3 linked regions of the Aquitalea magnusonii genome follow. The main gene of each other region encodes a partner of the protein of the gene in region 3 in a complex. Links are inferred from orthologs where the notes say so. Each region holds a gene or a part of one and is shown on either strand. Other genes may lie near its edges. The genes, in order: holA, dnaN and dnaX.

Region 1 (5,753 bases), 1.3 Mb from region 3 along the record:
GCCGGGCATACTTCACCCGGGTGGCTGGCTACGTACTGGGCGGCCTTTACCTTGCGCAGCAGTTCGCTGGCGTCACGGCCAATGCCACCGGCGTTGATTTCGATGATCTGGATCTTGCCTTGCGGGTCGATCACGAAAGTACCGCGTTCGGCCAGGCCGGCTTCTTCAATCATCACGCCGAAGTTGCGGCTGATGATGCCGGTCGGGTCGCCAATCATCGGGTAGTTGATCTTGCCGATGGTTTCCGAGCTGTCGTGCCAGGCTTTGTGGGTGAAGTGGGTGTCGGTGGATACCGAGTAGATTTCCACGCCCAGCTTGGAGAATTCGGCGTAGTTGTCAGCCAGGTCGCCCAGTTCGGTCGGGCAGACAAAGGTGAAGTCAGCCGGGTAGAAGAACACTACCGACCATTTGCCTTTCAGGTCGGCGTCGCTGACATCGATGAATTTGCCATTGTGAAAAGCGGTAGCCTTGAACGGTTTGACTTCGGTATTGATCAGCGATACGGACATGTGTAGCTCCTTCAGGTGAAAGTGGATTTGCTGCTTGCTGCATTAGCGATTTGATGGAGGCTATCTTATGCGGGACGAATCAATTGATCCACTTGATTGTTTAAATGTTAAAAATAGAATTTTCCTATCGATCTAAATCAAACCACTCCAGATAACGACAAGAAACCGATGTTTGTGGTGGGGAATGATCAGAACTGTGGCCACCACACCACGGCCAGACAGCAAAAAGCCGCCCAATCAGGCGGCTTTTCCGGGGATTGCCCACTATTTATTCAGCTTTTGTTGAAAAAGCCCTGCAACAAGCCCAGCCCCTGCGACAACAGATCACCACCTTGCGGCAACTGGCCATCCGGCGTCAGCTTGTCCACGGCTTGCGGCAGGTAATCTGCCAGGCCCTGGCTGAGCTGTTGCGGGCCCAGGCCAAACTGCTGCGCCAGCGCGCCAAGCTGCTCGCTGCCTAGCAACTGCTGGATTTGCTCGGCTGATACCGGCAGGTTGCTGCCGCTGCCCACCCAGGACGACACCAGCTCGCCCATGCCGCCGCTATTGAACTTTTCCAGCAGGCCGGCCAACCCGCCATTTTGTTCCATCAATGCCGCCACGGCACCACTCACACCACCGCTTTCACCACCCAGCAAGCTACCCAGCTGATCAAACAGGCTCATGTTTCGTCCTTTCACGGAAAAACGGTTTAAAATGTCTTCAACAAACTTTACTTGCAAAATAGCATAGAAAAATCAGTACAATAGCGCGTTCTTTACCCATTCTTACTGCCATTTCCAGCCCAATGCGATTATTTCATGCTGCCCTGGCCTTGCTGGCCTGCCTGTTTGCCAACAACGTACACGCCGATCTTTATGGTTTTGTGGACGAGCAGGGCCAGGTACATCTCGCCAATCGCCAGCTTGACGAACGCTACCAGCTCTACCAGAAAAGCATGCTGCCCGGCAGCGGCAGCAACGCCGCACTGGACGATGCCACCACCCCTGGCCTGGGTGCCACGCTAAGCCACGATAACCGCTTGCCGGTAGCCGCGGCAGCGCGTACCGACGGACTGAAAAGTGTGAGTGCGCCGGCTTACAACTCCAAGCTGGCTTCGCAGTACAAGCATCTGATCGACCAGACCGCGCGCGAGTTCAAACTGGATGCCGACCTGTTGCATTCCATCGTTACCGTGGAGTCCGGTTACAATCCGCAGGCGGTCTCCCCCAAGGGTGCCATCGGCCTGATGCAGGTGATTCCGGCGACTGGTGAACGCTTTGGCGTCAGCCGGCTGGATGACCCGCGACAAAACCTGCGTGCCGGTGCCCGCTATCTGCGTTTTCTGCTCAGCCAGTTCAACAATGACCTGCCACTGGTGATTGCCGCCTACAATGCTGGCGAAGGGGCGGTACAGAAGTATCGCAATACCATCCCCCCTTACGACGAAACCCGTGATTACGTGGCCAAGGTGCTGGCCTCCTACGAAAAGCGTACCGGGCAGGTCTATATCGGTCATCCGCGTGGCCCTCGCCGCATCAAGGCCATGATCCTGCCAGGCAGCATCAGCCCTCCCCAAGCAGCAGCGCTGTAACCATACCGCCCACCACATGACAAAGGCCTTCTTCTGAAGGCCTTTTTGCTGTCGCGCACATCAGGACTTACAACTGCACACCCAGAATCTCACCCAGCGGTTCGGCCAGATCGCGGTAGCAGGCCCGGTGATCAAACACGCCTAGAAAACCCGGATAGGCATCCGGAGCGTGCAGGATCTGGTTTGCCTTGCGGGATGAAAGCTTGTGGATGCGCAGGATGCGACCGTCCCAGTGAACCAGGCGTGCATCCTCTGCTGTCAGCAACACCTCCAGGGTTTGATGGATGATTTCAACCAGTACCACCTTGCTGCGGGTACGGTGCTCTCCAGCCGTAACAGCCGCACTGACGCCCTCGTTTTGCATCATGTTTGTTCTTTGCTTTATTGTTTAAAATGTATTAACTCTTGCTTATCATATGGCAGCATTCCAACAATCTCAATAGTTTATTAAAAGAAATTTAAACAAAAACAGAGAAACTTGGATTTGTTTAAAAAAAAACGGCCAGCTCATGCTGACCGTTTCAGATACCGATATTTTTTCTACATCATGCTGCCAATAGCAGGGCCAAACCTCGCAAGGAATGCCAGGGGTCGCCAACCGCCACCCCCTTGATCTGTTGATCGATACGCGCACATTCCGAGAGCGCCGTCATCAGCTTGCGTGGCCCAATCCGGCGCAAGGCCGGTTCCGCCAGCCGCTGCTTGTCACCCCACAAGCGCAGTTCGCGCGCCAGATCGCGCAGTTGCCGGCCATCTTTCAAACCCTGACGCAAGCGCAACAACATGCGGACATCCTCGGTAAAGGACCACAACACCAGCACCGGCGATTCGCCTTCGGCCAGCAAACCTTCCAGCATGCGCTGCACCCGTGCGCTATCACCCGACAGCCAGGATTCAGACAGATGGAACACATCAAAGCGCGCGACATTAGCCACCGCCTCGCGCAGTTGTTCCAGGCTGAGTTCCCCTGCCGGATAGAGCAAGGCCAGTTTGTCCACTTCCTGCCGTGCCGCCAGCAGATTTCCCTCCACCCGGTCGGCAAAGAAGCTCAGTGCCTCCGGCGACAACTGCTGCTGCTGCAGCTTCATGCGCCGGGCAATCCAGCCGGCCAGTTCATGACGGCCCACCGGCTTTGCCTCCACCACCACGGCGGCTTTTTCCAGTGCGGCAAACCATTTGGATTGCAACTGGGCCTTTTCCAGCCGGGGCAGGGTGATCAGGGTGATGGTGTCTTGTGGTGGTGCTGCGGCCAGTTGCTGCAGTGCCTCTGCCCCTTCCGTACCGGGTTTACCACCCGGAATGCGGATTTCCAGCAATTTGAGGCTGGCAAACAGCGATACGCTGCTCATGGATTCACGTAGCTGCGACCAGTCAAACCCCGCCTCAACGGTAAGGACTTCCCGCTCCTGATAGCCCTGGGAAGAGCTTAGCTTACGCAGCTTGTCCGCCGCCTCCAGCGCCAGCAGGGTTTCCTCGCCATGAATCAGGTAAAGCGGTGCCAGGCCCTTGGCCAGCACCGCATCCAGCGACTCAGGGCTTAGGCTGGGCATTGGCAGGCTTCAGACTCTGGCTGGCTTTGCCCGGCTGCGCCGGACGCGGCAGATAGGCCAGGCGGCGGATCAGCTGCTCGGCAGCATCGCGGCGGATATCGTTCCACAGCAGGGCTTCTTCCTGCTCCTTGCCCAGCACATCGCTATCGGAATAGTTCAGGTAGCGGCGTACCGAGATTACCATGTCCGGCTCCACCGGCACCCCGCCCAGCACGGTACGTACCGAGGCGGTATAGCTCAGCAAGTACTCGTTGACCTTGCCACCGCTGTTGATGGTGGACACTTCCCTGGCCTGGTTTTCACTCAACACACTGAGCACCGCCTCGGCCTGCTTGGGCGCGCTCAACAGCACCAGCTTTTCATTACGCGCCAACGTTTCATGCAGGATGGGTCCCAGTTTGCTGCTGCCCTCTTCCACATAGACGCTGTTAAATGGCAGCGGGCGGCTGCTGCCACCCATGCCCTTCAGGTGAAAACCGCAAGCGCTGAGCAGGAACACCAGGCTGGCCAGTGCCAGTCCGTGCAGGATTCGGTTCATGCCTGTTCTCCGTAACAGGAGCCGGTCAGGCCCAGCCCCGCCCAAGCGGGGAGGATAAGCTGACCGGCAGGATTGGTAGCCCGCCCCGTGCAGGGCGGGCCGGGGTTTACACGACGATGTTCACCAGACGACCCGGCACCACGATGATCTTCTTGGCCGATTTGCCTTCCATGAACTTCTGCACGTTTTCATGGGCCAAGGCGGTGGCTTCAATCACATCCTTGGCCGCATCGGCTGCCACAGTGATGCTGCCACGCAGCTTGCCGGCCACCTGTACCATCATTTCGATTTCGCTCTTCACCAGCGCGGCCTCGTCCACCTTGGGCCAGGCTTGTTGCAGCAGCTCGCTGCCCGGCTGCAACACCGACCAGATGGCATCGGTGATGTGCGGCACGATGGGCGACAGCAGCAGGGTGACGCTTTCCAGCACTTCCTGTGCCACGGCACGGCCGGCGGCATCGCTGCGGTCGGTCTTGTCGTAGGTGTTCAGCAGTTCCATCACTGCGGCAATGGCGGTGTTGAACTGCTGGCGACGGCCATAGTCGTCGGCCACTTTCTGGATGGTGCTGTGCAGCTTGAAGCGCAGTTCCTTCTGGCTGGCATTCAGCTCGCCACCGGCATAAGCGGCCACCACACCGGCGTCGGCATGTTCCTTGGCCAGTTTCCACAGGCGCTTGAGGAAGCGGAAGGCACCTTCCACACCAGCGTCGGACCATTCCAGGCTTTGCTCCGGCGGGGCGGCAAACATCATGAACAGGCGCGCGGTATCGGCACCGTATTTCTCGATGAATTCCTGCGGGTCCACGCCGTTGTTCTTGGACTTGGACATTTTCTCCACGCCGCCCACCACCACCGGCAGGCCATCCACACGATGGGTGGCACCGGTAATCTTGCCCTTGGCGTCACGTTCCAGCACCACGTCTTGCGGGGCGATCCAGTCCTTGCTGCCGTTGGGCAGCTCGCGGTAGAAGGTTTCGCAGATAACCATGCCCTGGGTCAGCAGGCTCTTGAACGGCTCGTCGCTGGATACCAGGCCTTCGTCACGCATCAGCTTGTGGAAGAAACGTGCGTACAACAGGTGCAAGATGGCGTGTTCGATACCACCGACGTATTGGTCCACTTGCAGCCAGTAATCAGCCGCTGCCTTGTCCAGCATGGCGGTGTCGCACTTGGGGCTGGCGTAGCGGGCGTAGTACCAGCTGGATTCCACAAAGGTATCCATGGTGTCGGTTTCGCGCTTGGCGGCACCGCCACACTTGGGGCAACTGGTTTCGTAGAATTCCGGCATTCTGGCCAGCGGCGAACCGGCACCGTCCGGAATCACGTTTTCCGGCAGCACCACCGGCAGGTCTTTTTCCGGCACCGGCACATCGCCGCAAGTCGGGCAATGGATGATGGGAATCGGGCAACCCCAGTAACGCTGACGGGAGATGCCCCAGTCGCGCAGGCGGTACTGGGTTTTCTTCTGACCGGCAGCCTTGGCTTCCAGATCACCGACGATGGCATCAAAGGCCTCGCTGAACGACTTGCCGTCGTACTTGCCGCTGTTGACGGTGCGTACGCTGTCGTCCTTGGCGGCATAC
Region 2 (5,697 bases), 1.6 Mb from region 3 along the record:
GGCCAGCAGCCAGTCCAGTGCCTGGCCAAATTCGCTGATCGGTTTCACCGTTTCGCCGCGGCGTACGCTGGCACCTTCGCGCAGCAGGCCGCTGAGCAGGTCGCCGGTTTTGGCCAGTTCGGCGTAGTCGCCGGTTTCCAGGAAGTCCTGGTCCAGCACCGTTACCAGCACGTTGCCGTGTAGTTTGCGGGTGATTTTGATCAGGTGGCCGTCGTTTTTTTCGTCGTGCAGCAGTTCCAGCACGATGGCGTCAGCCGGCACCAGGGCGGTGAGGCGGGCCAGGCTGTCCTGGGCGGCGTGCTCGGTTTCCAGCGACAGGCGGCCGGATTTGAGCATGGCTTCCAGTACCAGCGGGTCGATGACGCGGCTTTCGCGTTCGATGACGGCGCGGGCCACCAGGAACTGGCGGGCTACTTCGGCCAGGGTGTCGCCGGCCAGGGCCGGGGCGTCGGTGGCGGGGATGAGTTCGGCTTTTTCCAGTGCCAGTTGCAGCAGGTACTGGTTCAGCTCGTAGTCGTCCTTCAGGTAGCGCTCTTGCTTGCCGTGCTTGGCCTTGTACAGCGGCGGCTGGGCAATGTAGATGTGGCCGCGTTCCACCAGTTCGTGCATCTGGCGGTAGAAGAAGGTGAGCAGCAGGGTGCGGATGTGGGCGCCGTCCACGTCGGCATCGGTCATGATGATGATGCGGTGGTAGCGCAGTTTGTCCGGGTTGTATTCGTCCTTGCCAATGCCGCAGCCCATGGCGGTAATCAGGGTGGCCACTTCCTGGCTTTGCAGCATTTTGTCGAAGCGGGCGCGTTCTACGTTAAGAATCTTGCCCTTCAAGGGCAGGATGGCCTGGAATTTGCGGTCGCGGCCTTGTTTGGCGGAGCCGCCGGCAGAGTCACCCTCCACCAGGTACAGTTCGCACAGCTTGGGGTCTTTTTCCTGGCAGTCGGCCAGTTTGCCGGGCAGGCCCAGGCCGTCCATCACGCCTTTGCGGCGGGTGATTTCGCGGGCTTTGCGCGCGGCTTCGCGGGCGCGGGCGGCGTCCACAATCTTGCCGCAGATGGTTTTGGCGTCGTTGGGGTTTTCCAGCAGGTAGGTTTTCAGCGCTTCGCTGATCACTTCGTTGACTACCGGGCCGATTTCGCCGGATACCAGTTTGTCCTTGGTCTGGCTGGAGAACTTGGGGTCGGGCAGCTTGACGGACAGCACGCAGGTAAGGCCTTCGCGCATGTCGTCGCCGGTGGTGTCCACCTTGGCCTTTTTGGCCACTTCGTGTTCTTCGATGTACTGGTTGAGCGTGCGGGTCATCACCTGGCGCAGGGCGGTCATGTGGGTGCCGCCGTCACGTTGCGGGATGTTGTTGGTGAAGCACTGGACGCTTTCCTGGTAGGAGTCGTTCCATTGCATGGCCACTTCCACGCTCATGCCGTCTTTTTCGCCCATGCCGTGGAACACTTTGGGGTGCAGCACGGTTTTGTTGCGGTTCATGTATTCCACAAAGCCGGCCACGCCGCCGGAGAAGGCGAAGTTTTCTTCCTTGCCGGTGCGCTTGTCCAGCAGGTTGATGCCTACGCCTTGGTTGAGGAAGGACAGTTCGCGGATGCGCTTGGCCAGGATGTCGAAGTGGTATTCCACCACGCCAAAGGTTTCTTCGCTGGCGCGGAAGGTGACTTCGGTGCCGCGGTGGTTGCTGTGGCCGGTAACGGTAAGCGGGGCCACGGCGTCGCCGCGGCGGAATTCCATTTCGTGTACCTTGCCGTCACGCCAGATCTTCAGCTTCAGCCAGTCGGACAGTGCATTTACTACGGATACACCTACGCCGTGCAGGCCGCCGGAAATCTTGTAGCTGTTGCTGTCGAATTTGCCGCCGGCGTGCAGGATGGTCATGATCACTTCGGCCGCCGAGCGTCCTTCTTCCGGGTGGATGTCGGTGGGGATGCCCCGGCCGTTGTCCGATACGGTGATGGAGTTGTCGGGGTTGATGATGACCTTGATGGTGTCGGCATGGCCGGCCAGGGCTTCGTCAATGGCGTTGTCCAGCACTTCAAACACCATGTGGTGCAGACCGGTGCCGTCCGAGGTATCGCCAATGTACATGCCGGGGCGTTTGCGTACCGCATCCAGACCCTTGAGGACTTTAATGCTATCCGCGCCGTATTCCTGTTCGCTCATGCTTATTCCTGAACAGCGGGAGTAGTGAGTCGGGAGTGGGGAGTAAGCCACTGCGTCATCACGCTGCCTGCTGTAATAAAGTCAAATTCAAGACCTGCCGAGGGAGTGGTCAAGCCCGACTCCCTATTTCCAACTCACTACTCCCTAGATGCGCATCGGCATCACGATGTACTTGAAGTTGCTGTAGTCGGGAATGGTCACCAGCGTACTGCGGTTGGCATCGCCAAACGCCATCTGCAGGGTATCGGCTGGCAGGTTGGTCAGCACGTCCAGCAGATAGTTGATGTTGAAGCCGATTTCCAGTTCACCACCCTGATAGGCAATTTCCAGTTCTTCTTCCGCTTCTTCCTGTTCGCTGTTGGTACACAGGATGGACATTTTGCCCGGTGCCAGTACCAGCCGCACGCCACGGAATTTTTCGTTGGCCAGAATGGCGGCGCGTTGCAGCGCGTGCAGGAAGGTTAGGCGTTCGATCAGGAAGATCTTGTCATTATCCAGCGGAATCACGCGGTTGTAGTCGGGGAACTTGCCGTCCACCACCTTGCTGATGATGACGGTGGAGCCAAAGCTGAAGCGTACCTGGTTGGCCAGCACTTCGATGTTGATTTCGTCGTCGCTGTCCTGCAGCAGTTTGTACAGCTCCAGGATGGTTTTGCGCGGCAGGATGACTTCGGCCTTGGGCAGGGTGGCTTCCACGTCGGCGCTGGCAAAGGCCAGGCGGTGGCCGTCGGTGGCAATCAGTTTTACCTGGTTGCCGTCGGTTTGCATCAACAGGCCGTTGAGGTAGTAACGGATGTCCTGCACCGCCATGGCAAATTGCACTTGGGAGATCAGGCGTTTGAGTTCGCGCTGGCTCAGGCTGAAGCTGGATTCGCTGGCGCTGCCCACGGACAGCAGCGGGAAGTCTTCTGCCGGCAGGGTTTGCAGGTTGAAGCGGCTTTTGCCGGCTTTGAGCGTGAGGCGGCCGTCCAGTTGTTCCAGCGTGACGGTGGTTTTGTCCGGGATGGCTCGCAGGATGTCCTGCAGCTTCTTGGCCGAGGTGGTCAGGCGGAAGTCTTCGCCCGGCAGTTCGTCGGCGCTGGCGGTGGTGATCTGGATTTCCAGATCAGTCGCCAGGAAGCCTACCTGTCCGCCTTTCTTTTCAATCAGTACATTGGAAAGAATCGGCAGGGTGTGGCGGCGTTCGACAATACCGGTCACGGCCAGCAGGGGCTTGAGAAGGGCATCGCGTTCGGCTTGCAGGATCAGCATGTTTCGGGCTCCCGAATGTGTCCAGAGTCAGTTATCGGTTGAATCAACATATCAGTTACGCAGCATGGATAGCAGCGTATCGTAATCGTGCGCCATATCGGCGTCATTACCACGCATTTCGGCAATGGTTTTGCAGGCATGCAGCACGGTGGTGTGGTCGCGGCCGCCAAAGGCATCGCCAATATTGGGCAGCGAGAGCTGGGTCAGCTCCTTGGCCAGTGCCATGGCTACCTGGCGCGGCCGGGCAATGTCACGGCTGCGCTTTTTGCTGTGCATGTCGGACAGCTTGATCTTGTAGTACTCGGCCACGGTTTTCTGGATGGCGTCCACCGTCACCTGGCGGTTGCCGGCGGCCAGGATGTCCTTCAAGGCTTCTTTCACCAGGTCCAGCGAGATGCTCTGGTTGGTGAAGCGGGCATAGGCCACCACGCGCTTGAGCGCGCCTTCCAGTTCGCGCACGTTGGAGCGCACGTTCTGGGCAATGAAAAACGCTACCGGGTGGTCCAGCTTGATGCTGTCGGCTTCGGCCTTTTTCATCAGAATGGCCACGCGCATTTCCAGCTCCGGCGGCTGGATTTCCACCGTCAGGCCCCAGGAGAAGCGCGAAATCAGCCGCTCTTCCATGCCTTCTATCTGCTTGGGGTAGGTGTCGCAGGTCATGATGACTTGCTTGCCGCCTTCAATCAGTGCGTTGAAGGCGTAGAAGAATTCTTCCTGGGTGCGGTTTTTGCCGGCAAAAAACTGGATGTCGTCAATCAGCAGCAAATCCAGCGAGTGGTAGTAGCGCTTGAATTCGTCAAACGCCTTGTGTTGGTAGGCGCGCATGATGTCGGCCACATAGCGTTCGGCGTGGATGTAGCGGATTTTGGCTTGCGGGTTCTTCTGGAACACGTGGTTGCCAATGGCCTGGATCAAGTGGGTTTTACCCAGGCCCACGCCACCGTAGACAAACAGCGGGTTGTAGGCCTGGTCGCCCGGATTCTCGGCAATCTGCATGGCGGCGGCACGCGCCAGTTGGTTGCCCTTACCTGTCACCAGCGTGTCAAAGGTAAAGGCCGGGTTCAGCCGGGTGCTTTCGTGGCTGCCGCCAATGGCTTTTACTGCCGCCTGCTTGGCCGGGCTGGGGGTGTCGTTGCTGGTGGCCGGGGCCGGGGCCGGTTTGCGCACGCCATTGCCCACTGCAGGCGGTACGGCCAGCGGCTTGTTGCTGGGCGCACCCAGGCGCAGTTCGACCGGGGCTTCGCCCACCAGCTCTACCGCCAGTTCTTCAATGCGTCCAAGGAAGCGGTCCTTGATGAACTGCATGATGAAGCGGTTGGGGGCAAACAGCGCAATGCCTTCTTCATTGGCTTCAGCCGCCAGCGGCTTGATCCAGGTATTGAACTGCTGTGAAGACAGTTCGGCCTCGAGGCGTGCGAGGCAGGCAGGCCAGAATTGATCCAGTTCGGTCATTAAGTACACGCAAGTAAAAGCAAAAACCCGCCGTTGACGATATGCGTTGCGGCGGGAGGAGCCATGGTTGTCACCCTGGTGGGATGGCCGGACGGCTATGTCCGGCGCGGGTGCAGCCCTGGCATGTGTTCATGCATGGCAAGTGGCTTGCACCATCCTCCTGTCGCGCGTGCTGCCCTTGGGCGGGCGGCTTCGTTTAATAATTACGCAGGGGGTGGGGTGCGTTAAGTTTCGACATTCTAACGGTTTTCGACAAAGTTATCCACAGGTGCGCTAAAAATTTGCCATTGACAAACGGCGGTTTTTCTTGTGAAATCACGCGTTTATTTCCGTTTCGAAACAGGAATTCTTTATCATGAAGCGTACTTACCAGCCTTCCACTACCCGTCGCAAGCGCACTCACGGCTTCCTCGTTCGCATGAAGACCCGCGGTGGCCGCGCCGTTATCGCCGCCCGTCGCGCCAAGGGTCGCAAGCGCCTGGCCGTATAAGTTCAGTAATGACTTATCGCTTTCGCCGTGTGCACCGGCTATTAAAAACGGATGAATTTTCATCCGTTTTTAGTTTGCGGCAAGCGCGCAGCACGGCTTTGTTTCAGGTGTATGCCCGTCCCAACGATCTGGGCCATGCCCGGCTTGGCCTGGTGGTGGGTAAGAAGGTCCACAAGCGAGCCGTACGCCGCAATTACATCAAGCGTACCGTGCGCGAGTGGTTCCGCCTGAATCAGGCCTCCTTGCCGGCACAGGACTACATTGTCCGTGCCAAACTGGCTTTTTCACGCGCTGACAGAGCAGAAGCTGTCATCGCCTTGTCTACACTCTTTGCTAAACTGGCA
Region 3 (5,687 bases):
CTACGCCATCTGGGCATTGCCATCCTGCCGGCAGCATTGTCCGAGCAAGGCAGCCTGGACCTGGCCGCAGTGGAAGAAACGCTGCACGAGCAACGCCCGGCCGGCATCGTGCTGATGGCCAACTTCCAGCACCCCACCGGCCTTGTCATGCCGGAGGCGCAAAAGCGCGCGCTGGTGGCGCTGGCCGAGCAATACCGGGTATGCATCATCGAGGACGACACCTACCGCGAACTGTACTTCGGCAAGCAGGGGGCCAGCCCGCTCAAGGCTTTTGATCGCAGCGGTACGGTGTTGCACTGTTCTTCCTTCAGCAAATCGCTGGCACCGGGCTATCGGGTAGGCTGGATTGCTGCCGGGCGACTGAGCGATACCGTGCGCGGACTGAAGCTGTGCAGCTCGCTGGGCACCCCCCTGCCCAGCCAGATGGCGCTGGCACGGCTGCTGGCCACCGGCCAGCACGGCGACATGCTGACCCGGCTGCGCGCCAGCCTGCGGCAGCGGCGCGATGCCATGGTGCAGCAAATCATGGAGAGTTTTCCGGCGGGCAGCCGCTTGCTGCGCGCCGAGGGCGGCTATTTCCAGTGGGTGGTGTTGCCCGAAGGGCTGGACTGTGCGGCCTTGCTGCCGCTGGCCATCGAACAGGGCATACATTATGCGCCGGCCACGCTGTTCTACCCGCACCCGGTAGCGGCCAATGCCTTGCGGCTGAACTTCAGCTTTTTCGACCCGCTACACCAGCGCGAGGGCGTTGCCCTGTTAGGCGCACTGCTGCGGCAAGCCATGGAGTGACAGCGCCCGCCCTGACGCTCAGCCCGGCGGCGTGGACGGGTCGGACTGGGCGGTCAGCGATTTGCGTTCGTACACCGCCTGCGCCAGTGTGCTCAGGTCGACATATTCCAGCTCGCCGCCCACCGGCAGTCCGCGCGCAATGCGCGACACCTTGGGGCCGCGGCCCTTGAGCAGCTCGGCAATCATGTGGGCGGTGACTTCGCCCTCGGCAGTAAAATTGGTGGCAATCACCACCTCCTCCACCACCTCGTCCAGCGCCCGCACCATCAGCTTGTCCAGATTCACTTCCTTGGGGCCGATATTGTCCAGCGGCGAAATACGCCCCATCAGCACGAAATACAGGCCCTGATAGCATTTGGCCTGCTCCAGCGTCATCAGGTCGGCCGGCATTTCCACCACGCACAGCTGGTCTGGCCTGCGCTCCGGGTCGGCACAGATGCTGCACAGCGGGGTTTCGCTGAAGGTATTGCAGCGTTCGCAATGGGTGAGATGGTTCAGCGCCCGATCCAGCGCCCGTGCCAGCTTGTCCGCCCCGGTCTTGTCCCGTTGCAGCAAATGGAAAGCCATGCGCTGGGCGGTTTTGGGGCCGACACCGGGCAGCACTTTCAGGGCAGCAATCAGTTGTTCAAGCGCGGGTGGGTTTTTCATCGGCAATCCGGAATACGGGTTTGGCAAAGGGGAACAGGCAAGGCATCAGTCGTCCGGCGCGCCCTGCGGGTAACGCGGCAGGTCATCGTCCAGGTGAAACCAGGGAATGGCACTGGACGTCCATTCATGACAGTCAGGCCGCAATACCGCTGGCGTTTCCAGCGTGGGAACGGTGATTTCCACCCGCCCACTGCCATCGGTGCATTCATAAAACAGGGTGGAACCGCACTGCCCGCAAAAATGCCGCAGACCCAGCGCCGAGGAGCGGTAAGCGGTGGTGCTGCCTTGCCAGCGCACGGCACCGGCGGGGTACAGCGCTCCCAGGTACACCGGTGCGCCGCTGGCCTGCTGGCAGGTCTTGCAGTAACAGTAAGTCACGCTCAAGGGGCGGCCATGGCATTGATAGCGCACCGCCCCGCACAGACAACGCCCCTGCAATACCTGCTCCATGCCGGCTCCCACTCCCACAGGCTGTCAATCATTGGCGGGCCCCGCCAGTTGCAAGGGGCTTGGAGCCGCTAACAAAAGCTCGTAGAGCACCCGAGTCAAGGCGCGCCGACGCAGACAGTACAGTGAGTACGGCAAGTCGGCGCAACGCAGAATCGGGGGTTTTGTGAGCGGGTCTTAGAACGGCAGTTTCATGCCGGCCGGCAAGTTCAGGCCGTTGGTAAAGCCGGACATTTTTTCCTGGGAAGTGGCTTCCACCTTGCGTACCGCGTCGTTGACGGCGGCGGCAATCAGGTCTTCCAGCATTTCCTTGTCTTCCTTGGCATCGTCCAGCAGGCTGTCGTCGATGGACACGCGCTTCACATCGTGCGCACATGTCATGACGATTTTCACCAGACCGGCACCGGACTGGCCTTCCACTTCCACGGTGGCCAGTTCTTCCTGGGCCTTCTTCATGTTTTCCTGCATTTGCTGGGCTTGCTTCATCAGACCAGCGATACCGTTTTTACCGAACATGTCACAACTCCTGCAAAGGTTGAATCGTTTCCGCCACCAGCGTGGCGCCCATTTCGCGCACCAGTTGCTGGATGACCGGATCGTTTTCCAGGCATTGTCGGGCCTGGGCCAGTTGTTCCTGACGATGACGGGCACCCTGCATGGCCGGTGTTTCCAGCCCCAGTTCCTCGATTGTCACCACCAGTTCGACCGGCTGACCGAATTGCTCGGTCAGCGCAGCCTTGAGTTTTTCCTGATAGTCGCGGGTGGCCATGTGACGGAAGCTGTCCGGTACGGCCAGTTCCAGTCGCGACTGGCTCCAGTTTTTCAGTACGGCATTGTGTGCCAGCATGCGGGCGGCACCCAGACGGGTACCCAGCAAGCCCACCAGCGCACTCCAGTCACCATCAAACTGATAGGCCACCGTTTCCGCCAGCTCGGCCTCTTCGGCCATCGCATAGGCAGGCAAGGCATCGTCTTCGTCGCCCTCATCCCAAGGCGCAGCGGTTTCCAGTTCGCTGTCTTGCTCACTGGCCTGATCTTCAGCTTCAGGCGTCTCTTCCGCCGGAGCGGATGCAGCGGCGGTCTGCACGACAAGCGGCGCTACTGGCGGCTTGGCAACCGCCTCCACCGGCGCTTGTGGCGGTGCGACAGGCTCAGGCCGTGGCGCAGGCTCCGGGTCGGCGTCGGCCGCCGGGGAAGCCTGCTGCTCGGCCGGACGGCTGGCCGGTTTGCGATTGGCCAGGCCCGCCAGCAAGGCGCGGGCAGCGGCGGAACCATCCCCCGCCGGCTCGGCTGCCGTGGCGGCTGGCGATGCTGCCGGAGCCGCCGGAACTGGACGATGGCCGGCTGCAGCAAGCCCGCTGCTGCGCGGCGCAGCCACACTATCAGCCGGGGTATTGAGTGGATGGAAGGCCAGCATGCGCAACAGCGTCATGCTGAAACCGGCATGCTCGTCCGGGGCCAGCGCCAGATCCTTGCGGCCATGAATGGCAATCTGGTAGTACAGCTGCACGTCTTGCGGCGCAATCAGGCTGGCCAGCGCAAACAATGCCTCGCGCTCCGGTTCGTCGTCGGCAATCGCCGTGGGCACGGTCTGTGCCATGGCCAGTTGCTGCAATAGCACGGCCATTTCGGCCAGCACACTGTCAAAGCCGATGCCACGCTGGGCCAATTGTTCGGCTTCGGCCATCAGGCGCGGGCCATCACCGGATGCCAGCGCATCCAGCAACACAAACAGGTAGCGACGGTCCACCGCGCCCAGCATGGCGCGCACGCCGTCTTCGCGGACGTCACCCATGCCATAGGCAATGGCCTGATCCAGCAGCGACAGCGCATCGCGCATGGAACCGGCAGCGGCACGGCCCAGCAGCGCCAGCGCGGCGCTTTCATGCGGCACGTTTTCCACTTGCAGCACATGGGCCAGATGGCCTGCCACCTGTTGTGGCGTCATATTGCGCAGCGAAAACTGCAGGCAGCGCGACAGCACCGTGACCGGCACTTTTTGCGGATCGGTAGTGGCCAGGATGAACTTGACGTGGGCCGGCGGCTCTTCCAGCGTCTTGAGCATGGCATTGAAGGCACTCTTGGACAGCATGTGCACTTCGTCGATGATGTACACCTTGAAGCGGCCGGAGGTGGGCGCGTACTGCGCGTTTTCCAGCACTTCGCGGATATTGTCGATGCCGGTATTGGAAGCGGCGTCGATTTCCAGCAGGTCGACAAAGCGGCCTGCGTCGATCTGGCGACAGGCAGAACATTCACCGCAAGGCTCGGCGGTGGTGCCGGTCTCACAGTTCAGGCTCTTGGCCAGAATGCGTGCGATGGTGGTCTTGCCCACCCCGCGGGTGCCGGTCAGCAGATAGGCGTGATGCAGCCGCTCTTCTTTCAGGGCATTGGAGAGGGCGCGCACCACGTGCTCCTGGCCGACCAGGTCGGCAAAGCGCTTGGGACGCCACTTGCGGGCAAGGACTTGATAGCTCATGGGGGCGGATTTTAATGGCAATCGGCCGGCAAGGCGACTCCTTTTGACAGGAGCACCCGCCAGCCTGGTTGGCCTTACAGGGCCGGGGTCGACGCTTCGGGCTGGGCGGCGGCAGGCTGGGCGGATTGCAGGGCCTGGGCATTCAGGTAACGCAGGCGCAGCTCGCCAGCCAGCTCCTGCGCCACCTTGGCATACAGAGTGCTCTTGTTATAGCGGGTGATCACGTAGAAATTATTCAGCCCCAGCCAGTATTCCGTCACCCCCGGCGCGGTTTCCAGCGGCACCAGCACGGCCTGTACGTTGTCCGCCACCTGGGCCTGCGGCAGGATGCCGCGCGCCTTGAGTTCACCCACCGTCAGATGCAGGTTGAACTTGTCGGCCACCAGGCCGCTGACATCCACCCCCGGCTGCACTGCTGCCGGAATGATGATGTCGTCACCATGGCGCCAGCCTTGCAGCTGGAAGTAATGCGCCACGCTGCCGATGGCATCGTCGACGTTATTCCAGATATCGCGGTGGCCGCTGCCGTCAAAATCCACCGCCCATTTGCGGAAGCTGGACGGCATGAATTGCGGCAGACCCATCGCCCCGGCGTAAGAGCCTTTGAGCGTCAGCGGGTCGATGCCCTCTTCCTTGGACAACTTGAGGAATTCGGTCAGCTCGCCGCGGAAGTATTCGGCGCGGCGCGGGTAGTTGAAGGCGATGGTGGTCAGCGCGTCGGCCAGGCGGAAGCTGCCGGTATTGCGGCCGTAATTGGTTTCAATGCCCAGAATGGCCACCACCATTTCCGGCGGCACGCCATACACCTGCTCGGCGCGCTGCAAGGTGGCGGCATGCTGCTGCCAGAAGGCCACGCCGTTTTTCAGCAGGCGCTCGTTGTAAAAGCTGCCGCGAAACTGATACCAGGGCCGCGAGGTGGCCGGCTTGTCCAGAATGGCAATGATGTTGGGCTTGAGTTCCACATTGGCAAACACGGCTTCCAATTCGGGGCGGTTGAATACGCCGCTGGCTACCTGCTCATCGATATAGCGCTGCACATCGGGCCGCGCCAGCAGTGCGGCATCGGCTTGCGCCAGGGAGGAGATCATGCCGCCAGCAAGGGCAGCCGCCATCAACAATCGTTTCATCAGGTATTCCGTATGCTACCGTCCGGCGGACGGCTTAATAAGAGAGCGCGCTGGACACCAGCCGCGCAGTGATGTCCACAATGGGAATCACCCGTTCGTAGGCCATGCGGGTGGGGCCGACCACACCCAAGGTACCCACCACCATGCCGTTGATGCTGTAGGGCGCGGTCACCACCGAGCATTCATCCAGCGTCATC

What was found.
Region 1: the proteins of dnaX (region 3) and holA are in contact, whole or in part, in a cryo-EM structure (PDB 8GIZ), measured with the Escherichia coli proteins. The link is inferred for Aquitalea magnusonii from one-to-one orthologs.
Region 2: the proteins of dnaX (region 3) and dnaN are in contact, whole or in part, in a cryo-EM structure (PDB 8GIZ), measured with the Escherichia coli proteins. The link is inferred for Aquitalea magnusonii from one-to-one orthologs.

What each region holds. Positions count from the first base shown.
Region 1 is NZ_AP018823.1:4,068,427-4,074,179, forward strand. Bases 1,631-4,622 are described here. They hold holA (DNA polymerase III subunit delta), read right to left. Parts: upstream 3,633-4,622; coding sequence 2,628-3,632; downstream 1,631-2,627. Other genes in these bases: DLM_RS19045 (lytic transglycosylase domain-containing protein), read left to right, coding at 1,631-2,082; DLM_RS19050 (hypothetical protein), read right to left, coding at 2,150-2,449; lptE (LPS assembly lipoprotein LptE), read right to left, coding at 3,613-4,170; leuS (leucine--tRNA ligase), read right to left, coding at 4,277-4,622. In the rest of the region: ahpC (alkyl hydroperoxide reductase subunit C), read right to left, coding at 1-509; DLM_RS19040 (YidB family protein), read right to left, coding at 782-1,174; more of DLM_RS19045, read left to right, coding at 1,297-1,630; more of leuS, read right to left, coding at 4,623-5,753. UniProt on the Escherichia coli protein: Part of the beta sliding clamp loading complex, which hydrolyzes ATP to load the beta clamp onto primed DNA to form the DNA replication pre-initiation complex.
Region 2 is NZ_AP018823.1:4,384,269-4,389,965, forward strand. What follows is about bases 1,359-4,294. They hold dnaN (DNA polymerase III subunit beta), read right to left. Parts: upstream 3,412-4,294; coding sequence 2,305-3,411; downstream 1,359-2,304. Other genes in these bases: gyrB (DNA topoisomerase (ATP-hydrolyzing) subunit B), read right to left, coding at 1,359-2,160; dnaA (chromosomal replication initiator protein DnaA), read right to left, coding at 3,463-4,294. In the rest of the region: more of gyrB, read right to left, coding at 1-1,358; more of dnaA, read right to left, coding at 4,295-4,863; rpmH (50S ribosomal protein L34), read left to right, coding at 5,219-5,353; rnpA (ribonuclease P protein component), read left to right, coding at 5,362-5,697. UniProt on the Escherichia coli protein: Confers DNA tethering and processivity to DNA polymerases and other proteins. Acts as a clamp, forming a ring around DNA (a reaction catalyzed by the clamp-loading complex) which diffuses in an ATP-independent manner freely and bidirectionally along dsDNA.
Region 3 is NZ_AP018823.1:2,744,107-2,749,793, forward strand. What follows is about bases 1,883-4,808. They hold dnaX (DNA polymerase III subunit gamma/tau), read right to left. Parts: upstream 4,364-4,808; coding sequence 2,402-4,363; downstream 1,883-2,401. Other genes in these bases: DLM_RS13010 (GFA family protein), read right to left, coding at 1,883-1,887; DLM_RS13015 (YbaB/EbfC family nucleoid-associated protein), read right to left, coding at 2,062-2,400; mltB (lytic murein transglycosylase B), read right to left, coding at 4,438-4,808. In the rest of the region: DLM_RS13000 (PLP-dependent aminotransferase family protein), read left to right, coding at 1-789; recombination mediator RecR, read right to left, coding at 808-1,437; more of DLM_RS13010, read right to left, coding at 1,483-1,882; more of mltB, read right to left, coding at 4,809-5,490; heat-inducible transcriptional repressor HrcA, read right to left, coding at 5,525-5,687. UniProt on the Escherichia coli protein: Part of the beta sliding clamp loading complex, which hydrolyzes ATP to load the beta clamp onto primed DNA to form the DNA replication pre-initiation complex.